DNA from 2 places in the Sanguibacter sp. A247 genome. Region 2 is predicted to be linked to the other one. Evidence: riboswitches for the same ligand, from Rfam matches in the RefSeq annotation. Region 2 holds a riboswitch; the other holds the start of a gene.
What was found. A riboswitch is a leader RNA that binds a small molecule or an ion and turns the genes downstream of it on or off. The one in region 2 is predicted to bind thiamine pyrophosphate.

Region 1: it holds a riboswitch for thiamine pyrophosphate, as region 2 does, so the genes downstream of both, ACTVCO_RS11520 (thiamine-binding protein) here and ACTVCO_RS01515 (thiamine ABC transporter substrate-binding protein) in region 2, are expected to answer to the same signal.

What each region holds. Positions count from the first base shown of each region.
Region 1 is NZ_JBQPRE010000005.1:106,875-111,277, reverse strand. Features, by position in the region: gene ACTVCO_RS11535 (ABC transporter ATP-binding protein) at 1-588, opposite strand, end outside; gene ACTVCO_RS11530 (ABC transporter substrate-binding protein) at 572-1,594, opposite strand; gene ACTVCO_RS11525 (ABC transporter permease) at 1,591-2,349, opposite strand; gene ACTVCO_RS11520 (thiamine-binding protein) at 2,346-2,639, opposite strand; TPP riboswitch at 2,760-2,880, opposite strand; gene ACTVCO_RS11515 (quinone oxidoreductase family protein) at 2,998-4,011, shown strand; gene ACTVCO_RS11510 (nucleotide pyrophosphohydrolase) at 4,016-4,375, shown strand.
Region 2 is NZ_JBQPRE010000001.1:349,694-354,096, forward strand. Features, by position in the region: gene ACTVCO_RS01500 (hypothetical protein) at 1-163, shown strand, start outside; gene ACTVCO_RS01505 (VOC family protein) at 538-1,380, shown strand; gene ACTVCO_RS01510 (DUF4235 domain-containing protein) at 1,839-2,120, opposite strand; TPP riboswitch at 2,531-2,644, shown strand; gene ACTVCO_RS01515 (thiamine ABC transporter substrate-binding protein) at 2,731-3,915, shown strand; gene ACTVCO_RS01520 (ABC transporter permease) at 3,922-4,403, shown strand, end outside.

The sequences.
Region 1 (4,403 bases), on a different contig from region 2:
CAGCCATGCGCCGGTCCGACGACGCGTGAGCGCATCGAGCGCGCCGAACGGCTCGTCGAGCAGAAGCAGACGACGGCCCGCGAGCACCGTGCGCGCGACGGCTACCCGCTGGCGCATGCCGCCCGAGAGCTCGTGCGGCCAGGCGCGCAACGACGAGCCCAGACCGAAGCGCTCAAGCAGGTGCACCGCCCGCTCCCGTGCCTCACGCCGCGGCAGGCCACGGATCTGGCCCCCAAGGACGACATTGCCGAGAGCGCGGCGCCACGGCAGCAGCGCGTCGTGCTGAGGCATCCACGCGACGTCCCGGGCACCCTCACGCATGGGGACGGCGAGAGCGTCCACGGACGTCCTCGCCGCGCGCGGCTCCAGACCCGCAAGCACGCGGAGCAGCGTCGACTTGCCACAGCCGGAGGCACCGAGGACCGCGACGGCCTCACCGTCGTGGACCCACAGATCGACGCCGCCGAGAACGGGCCGGCCGTTGAACGCCACCCGCAGCCCCCGCACGTCGGCGAGAAGGGAACGCCCCTCGAGCTCGTCCGGGCGCGCCGCGCCGACGCCCGCCCGCAGGTCAGTCGAGGAGCTCATTGGTCCACGCCGCCGCGGTGTCGAACCCGGGAGCGATGAGCTCGTTGGCTTCGAGGAACGCCACGAACGCCGTCCATGTCGCCTCCTCCTGCCGGCCCCAGCCGGCCGCATCGGGCGCGAAGTGCTCCGCAAGATAGCGTGCGCTGGGTTCGACGAGCGCCCGATCGAGCTCGGGAACCCGCGCGAGGAGTGCGTCAGCCCCTGCCTGGGGATCTGCCATCGCAGCCCGATAGCCGCGGGCGAGCACGTCGATCGTGTCGTCGATGAGCGCGTGGTCCGACTCCAGGCGCTCTCCCCCGGCCGCGAGCAGCGGGGTGTACCAGTCCGGGATGCAGTCGGTGTGCTCGACGAACGGGATGGTGGTGACGTCGAGATCGTCGACCTCACGCATGCGCACCGTGTCCCACCCGTCAAAGACCCACGTCGTGTCGTAAAAGTCCTGCTCGAGGTCGGCACGCGCGTCCTGGCTCACCATCGGCACGCGCTCGAGCAGGTCGGGGTCCGCCCCGTCACACCTCATGAGCGTGTCGATGAGCGCGTTCTCGAGCTGCCCTCCGTATCCGCCGTAACGCTTGCCCTCGAGGTCGCGCGGACGAGTGATGCCGTCCTCCGCGAGCGCGAGGAGGCTCGAGGTGTTGGAGCGGATGACCGTCGCGACCGCGACGACGTCGGCACCCTTCTCCCGTGCGGGGACGAGCGCCTCAGCGACGGAGTAGACGACGTCGGCCTGGCCGGCAGCGACCAGCTGCAGGCCCGAGGCCTCCCCGGGCTCGATGATCTCGGGGACGAGCCCCGCCTCGGTGAACCACCCGTTCTCGAGCGCAAGGTAGAGGCCGACGTGGTTCGTGTTGGGGGTCCAGTCGAGGACGATCCGTACGGGACGCAGCTCATCGTCGGCGTCAGCGCGGGCGTCGGCCCCGCAGCCGGAGGTGACGAGGCCCGCGATGGCGGCCAGGGCACCCACGCGCGCGAGACGCGAGGGTCGGGAGCTAGGACGAGGGGTCATGAGGTTCTCCAGGGAAGGGCGACGCGGCACAGCGCGTCGACAACGAGGTAGACGGTCGCGGTGAGCAGCGAGACTGCGGCGATCGCGACAAGGACGAGCTCGACGTCGTAGGACTTTCGAGCACGTTGGACGACGACGCCGAGGCCGCTCGACGCCGCGAGGTACTCCGCGACGACCGCGGCCCCGATCGCATACGTCGCAGCGACCCGGAGGCCCGCGAGCGCGCCCGGGAGCGCCGCGGGGATGCGGACGACGACGAGAGTGCGCACCCGTCCACCCCCGAGGCCGCGCACCATGTCGGCGAGCGCGCCGTCGGCCTCGCGCATCGCGGTCGTGGCCGCGACGAGCACGGGGAAGAAGACCGTGAGCGCGACGATGACGATCTTGGGGGTCAGACCGAAGCCGAGCCACAGGACGAGGAGCGGTGCGAGGATGATCGACGGAATCGTCTGGGTGACGGTGATGAGGGGACCGACCGCACGTGCGAGCCAGCGCGAGGCTGCCGTCGCGATCGCGAGCAGGGCACCCGCGACCACGCCGACGATCAGCCCGGCCACGGCCTCGGTCAGGGTGGTCACCAGGTGCGCCGAGAGGATGGGCGCCGCACTCACCGCGCGTGCCGCGACCTCGGAGGGTGCGGGCAGGACGTAAGCGGGCAGCACGCCCGAGCGCGCCGCGCGCTCCCACGCGAGCAGGAGCGCGGCGGCGAGCAGGGCGGGCGGCCACACTCCGTGGAGGACCGCCCGTACCTTCATGGGCGGTGCTTCGCGACGAGGTCGGCGATCTGTGGACCCGCGTCGTCGGCGGCCTGTCCGACCTTGATGTGGCTCGTCACCGCGAGCGCGCCCGCGGCGAGGCACGCCTCGTGGACGTCGCGCACGAGGGCCCAGACGGCGTCGGGCGATCCCTCGAACGTCGTCCCCATCGCACCGACCTCATGGGTGAGGCCCGAGGCCTTGATGACGGCGATCGCGGCGTCGACGTGACGATAGGGCTCGGCGTCGGTTCCCCCGGGGCGGGGTGCGACCTGGATCTCGGCAATCATGTGGTGACTCCTCTTGTCGAGGGTCGTGCCGGACGAGGCGCGTCGAGACGCATGAGTGCGCCACCTCGCGTGCCCGAGGCAGACCGCGCCCCTGGCATGCGCGGCAGGCTCGGGGCACCGGTGAGGTCACCCCACGCTCCCTCCGCTGGCATGACCCAGTTCAGGTTCGCGGGTCGGCGGCTCGGGCACGTGGCCCATCCGCCCTCTCAGCTCGGTGTACCGAGCTCCCCGGCGTGTGACACGGCCACGATAGCGACCCCCGGAGGAAGAGCTCGGGAGAAGGCGGGCCGTCTCACCCGTCGGTCACCACGCCCCCGTGGTGCATGCGTCGCCCGCCCAGCGGTGGTTGTCTGGGTCCGTGAGAGCTCTTCAGGCAGCACGCCCCGGCGGCCCCGACGTCCTCGACCTCGTCGAGATCCCTGTGCCCGTCCCAGGGCCAGGCGACGTCCTGGTCGACGTCGTCGTCGCGGGTGTGAACTTCATCGACACCTACCGGCGCAGCGGCATCTACCCCAGCACCTTCCCCCACGTCCCCGGCGTCGAGGGCGCGGGCATCGTCGCCGCGCTCGGGCCGGGCGTCACCGACATTGCCGTCGGCGACCGGGTTGCATGGTTCGACGCACCCGGCTCCTATGCGGAGCACGTCATCGTCGCGAGCGCCCGCACCCTGCCCGTGCCCGACGACATCGACCTTCCGACCGCCGCTGCACTCGGCCTCCAGGGTCTCACCGCGCACTATCTCGCAACCTCGTCGTTCACCGTCGGCCCCGGCCACGACGTCCTCATCCACGCGGGCGCGGGCGGCGTCGGCCTCCTGCTCACCCAGCTCGTGGTCGCCCGAGGCGGACGCGTCGTGGCCACGGTGTCGTCGGCCGAGAAGGAGGCGCTCGCGAGGGAGGCCGGCGCAAGCGACGTCGTGCGGTACGACCTGCTCGACGACATCACGACCGAGCTGCCCCGGCTCGTGCGCGACCTCGTTCCTCACGGCGTCGCCGCCGTCTACGACGGCGTCGGCCGCGCGACGTTCGACGCCTCTCTCGCGAGCCTCGCGGTACGCGGGACGCTCGTTCTCTTCGGTGGCTCCTCGGGCCAGGTGCCACCGTTCGACCTGCAACGGCTCAACTCAGGTGGCTCCCTCGTCGTCACCCGGCCGACCCTGAGCGACCACGTGCGCACACGTGGCGAGCTCCTCGAGCGCGCCGACGCGCTCTTCGGCCTTGCACAGATCGGTGCGCTGCGCACCCGGCTCGGGCTCGTCGTCCCGCTCGAGGACGGCGCTGCGGCGCACGCTGCGCTCGAGGGGCGGCGCACGACGGGCAAGGTGCTGCTCGAGGTCACCGCTGACCCCGAGAGATCCCGGCAACTACATTGACGCTATGAGCGACTTTGACGACCTCGTGTCCGACGTCCGCGCCTTCTCCGAGGAGCGCGGCTGGTCCACCGTTCAGAGCCCCAAGAACCTCTCCATGGCGATCACTGGCGAGGCAGGTGAGCTCGCTGCCGAGCTCCAGTGGCTCGGCTCCGAGGAGTCCCGCACCGCGGTCCGTGACGACGACGAGCTTCGCGAGCGCGTCGCCATGGAGATGGCGGACATCACGATCTACCTGGCGCGCCTCGCCGACGTCACAGGAATCGACCTCATGGCCGCGGCTCGGCGCAAGCTTGCCCACAACCACGAGCGGTTTCCCGTCGGCACCTCGCTGGGGCTCCGCAGCAACCGGCCCGCCGCCTCGTGAGCGCCCGCTCCCCAGAAGGTCCCGGGGC
Region 2 (4,403 bases):
GTTCGACGGGGTTGCGCCCGTCTCGGCGCCGACGCCCCGCGCCGACGCCGCAATGCTCGACGCGTTCGCGGCGCCGCGGCCGGCAACTGCGTCGGCGTTCACGATGGTCGGCGCGTCTGGCGAAGCGTGCGCCGACGGAGTGTGCGGGCCCACAGACGTCTGACGTTCGTTCTTCGTGGCCGGCGCCCGGCGCTCCCGGCAATCGCGGGAGAGCCGGGCGTCGTGCATGCGGCGCATCGACGGGGGAGCGCCACCCGCGATGGTTCACGCTTCAATAGTTGACGCTTTAAGTGATGACGGGCAGACTGGAGGCAGTCGAACCGAGGAGTATCCGTGACCACCCAGCCCGCTTCAGCCCAGCCCGCTTCAGCCCAGCCCGCCGCAGCCCAGCCCGCCGCAGCCCAGCCCGCCGCAGGCCAGACCGCCGCAGCCCAGCCCGCGCCGTCGGGCCCTGCCGCCAACGAACGCCTCGCACATGCCGCAGGCGCAGCCCCGTCGGCACTCGCCCCGGCCGACCGTCTCGCCGCAGCAACTCACATGGACGCCGTCACGCTCTACGTCCGCGACATCGACGGCATGACTGACTTCTACTCGCGTGTTATCGGGCTGCAGATCATGCAGCGCACCGCCGTCGACGGCCGCGACGGCGTCGTCACCCTCGGCCGCGGAACCGTGCCCCTCGTCGTCCTGCGCGAAGCCCGCGACCTGCCCGAACGCCGCCGCGGCGAGGCCGGGCTCTTTCACACCGCGATCCTCTTCGCCGACCACGCCGGGGTCGCCGGCGCGCTCGCACGCGTCGCCACCCACGCGCCCCAGCTCTACACGGGCGCAGGCGACCACCTCGTCTCCGAGGCCTTCTACCTCGACGACCCCGAGGGCAACGGGATCGAGCTCTACGTCGACCGCCCCCGCGAGCAGTGGGAGTGGACCCAGGGGCACGTCCGCATGGACACGCTCTACATCGACCCCAACGCGTTCCTCACCGAACACCTCACCGACGCCGCGCTCGAGAAGCCCGAGGAATCAGCGGCGACCCTCGGGCACGTCCACCTGCAGGTCGGCGACATCCCCGCCGCCCACCGCTTCTACGTCGACACCCTCGGCTTCGAGTCGACCGCGACGCTCGGCCACTCCGCACTCTTCGTCTCCGCAGGCGGCTACCACCACCACATGGCCATGAACACGTGGCAGTCGATGGGCGCCGGGCCGCGACCCGTTCAGCTCGGCCTCGGCGAGGTCTCGATTCTCGTGCCGACCTGCGACGAAATCGGTGCGCTCGCCGATCGCCTTACGCACGGCACGGTTGAGCACGCCGACGACGGTGAGGTCCTGCGCTTCTCGGACCCGTGGAACAACCGCATCGCAGTAGCCGTCGGCTAACACCCTCCCGGGACGTCCCCGGTCGGCGTCCCGGGCCTCCCGGGCCTCCGCCGGCCGGGTTTCCCGGCTCCCGAGCATCCTCCGTCCGCCCACCCGCAACTTTGTGCCCTACCCGCGGATCCAGACGTGCGGGTGAGGCACAAAGCTGCGGGTAGGTGGTCTCTCCGGCCACCCGGCCACCCGGCCTCCCGGCCTCCTGGCCTCCTGGGCCGTCGCCCGTCCGGCTCCGTGGCTCACCGGCTCCCCGGTCGGCCTACCGGGCATCCGCCGGTCCGGCTACCCGCAGGTTTGTGCCCTACCCGCGGATCCAGACGTGCGGGTAGGGCACAAAGTTGCGGGTGGGCGGAGATGTTGGCGCGCTGCGGCGAGCGGGGGCTGGCGAGCGGGGGCTGGCGAGCGCGCGACGGCGACCGCGCGCCAGCGACGGCTAGGGGCGGGCAGCTAGGGGGAGAGGGGTGTTAGGGGTGGAGCTTGCGGCCTGCGACGACGCGTGCGGCGACCCGGCGCGCCCCGCGGTCCGCGGCAATCTTCGCGGCAGCAGCGACAGCCCCCGTGATCGCTGCGAAGACGATGATCGACGTGTTTGGCGCATCGGTGTCGAGGGCATTTCGCGGGGCATCCTTGCCCGTCGCCTTCTTCCACGCGTACGACAAGCCGCGTTGCGCGATCCACGCCGCCCCCGCCGAAGCACCGAGCAGGATGACCTTCTCGAGCAGAGCTTCCTTCTCCTGGTCAGCCACGTGTCCTCCATCAAGGTCGGCGTGCCACGGTCGTCGTCGGCATCTCCCCCCACGCTAGCGTCCTGGCCGCCCACACGCCGCACCGCAGTCCCATGGAACGGCGCAGCTGTGCCGCCGACGCGGCGCAGATCCCCGACGCGACCGCACCTCATCGCCGCGAGTAGCGGAATCTGCCCCGGGCAGCGGTCAGCGGAATCACCCCGGCGAATGCCAGCAAGCGACGGCCAGCAAGAATCGGCCAGCAAGCGACGGCCAGCAAGTGACGGCCAGCAAGAAGCGGCCAGCAAGAAGAGGCCAGCAGCCAGCAAGCAGCAGCCACCGACCCCACCCGAGCAGCGCTCAACCGCCAGCGGGCATGCGTCGACACGTGGACGGCCCACGCTCCCAGAAGCGCTGCGGCCTATGATGACGGGGAACGACAGGGGAGCGCAGCGGGAGACCGTAGGCGCTGAGAGTGCGGACAGCCGCAGACCCTCGAACCTGATCCGGTTAGCACCGGTGGAGGAAGTCGGGAATCTCACCTCGTCGCTCACCACGGCACGTCGCGCGCACCGCGGCAGGCCGCGGCGAGCGGCGCGGCCCCTCCTCATCTGCGTAGGAGGAGAAGACCTTGCACAGCACGACGCACGAAAGCACGACGCACGACAGCACGACGCACGACGGCACGACCCACACCAGCACGACCCACACCAGCGCAACCCACACCAGCAAAGCCCGGGCGGCCCTCGCGGCCCTAGCCCTCGCCACGACGGCGGTGCTCGCCGCGTGCTCGGGCGCCACGACGCCCGCGGCCACGCCCACGACCCCGGGCGTGACAGCGTCGACGACCGAGGCCCCCGCGAGCGGTCCCGTCACCCTCCTCACCCACGACTCTTTCGAGCTCGGCGACGAGCAGCTCGCGGCGCTCAAGGCCAAGGGTCTCGACGTCAAGGTCGTCCAGGTGGGTGACGGCGGAACCCTCGTCAACCAGCTCATCCTCACGAAGGATGCGCCGCTCGGCGACGTCGTCTTCGGCGTTGACAACACGTTTGCCTCGCGGGCGATCGACGCGGGCGTCTTCGAGCCCTACGCCTCTCCCGCGCTGCCTGCCGCGGCAGCTGGCCTGAGGGTTGCAGGAGGTGACGCAGTCACGCCCGTCGACCAGGGTGACGTGTGCGTCAACGTCGACTCGGTGTGGTTCGACGAGCATGCCGACGTTCCCGTCCCGGCGACGCTCGACGACCTCGTCAAGCCTGCCTACAAGGACCTCGTCGTCCTCACCAACCCTGCGACCTCGACCCCGGGCCTGAGCTTCCTTGCGGGCACGGTCACGCAGTACGGGGCTGACGGCTACCTCGACTACTGGACGAAGCTCAAGGCCAACGGCGTCCGCATCGCCGACTCGTGGTCCGACGCCTACTACTCCGACTTCACGGGCGCCGCCGAGAACGGTACGCGGCCCATCGTCCTGTCGTACTCCTCGAGCCCCGCCTACACGCTCACGGACGACGGCAGCACGACGACTGCCTCATTGCCTGCGACGTGCACGCGCCAGGTCGAGTATGCGGGTGTTCTCGCGGGTGCCGCCAACCCCGCCGGGGCTCGTGCGGTCATTGACTACCTGCTCTCGCCCGAGCTCCAGAAGACCCTCCCGGACACGGCGTACATGTACCCCGTCGACCCGGGCGTCGCCCTGCCCGACGCCTTTGTCGCGCACGGCGCCCTCGCGGCCGAGCCCATCGCTGTCGACCCGCTCGTCGTCGCTCGCGACCGAGACGCCTGGATCGCTGACTGGACTGACACGGTGCTGGGCTGATATTTCATGACCACCCTGCGTTCCGCCTCCGACGACGTCCGTGTCCCCCGCACGGCGCCGCTCGGCGAGCCGCCCGCCCCCGCCGTCGTCGTGCCCCTGGCACGGCGGCGGGGCCTCGGCGCGGCGAAGGCGGGGCGCAGGGCATCGTGGGCGCTCGCCGCTGCGGTGCCGCTGATCTTCCTCGGACTGTTCTTCGCGTGGCCTGTCGTCGCGATGCTCGTGCGTGGCCTCACGAGCCCCGCCGGGGGCCTTGACCTCGCGGGTGTCGCGGACGTCCTTGCTCGCCCGCGCACGTGGCGCGTCGTCACGACGACGATCCTCCAGGCGCTCGCGGGCACGACCCTTGCGGTCGTCCTTGGCGTGCCTGGCGCCTACGTGCTCTATCGGTCCCGCTTCCGCGGGCGTGCGTTGGTGCGGGGGCTCGTCACGGTGCCGTTCGTCCTGCCGAGCGTCGTCGTCGGTGTGGCGTTCCGTGCCCTGCTGGGCCC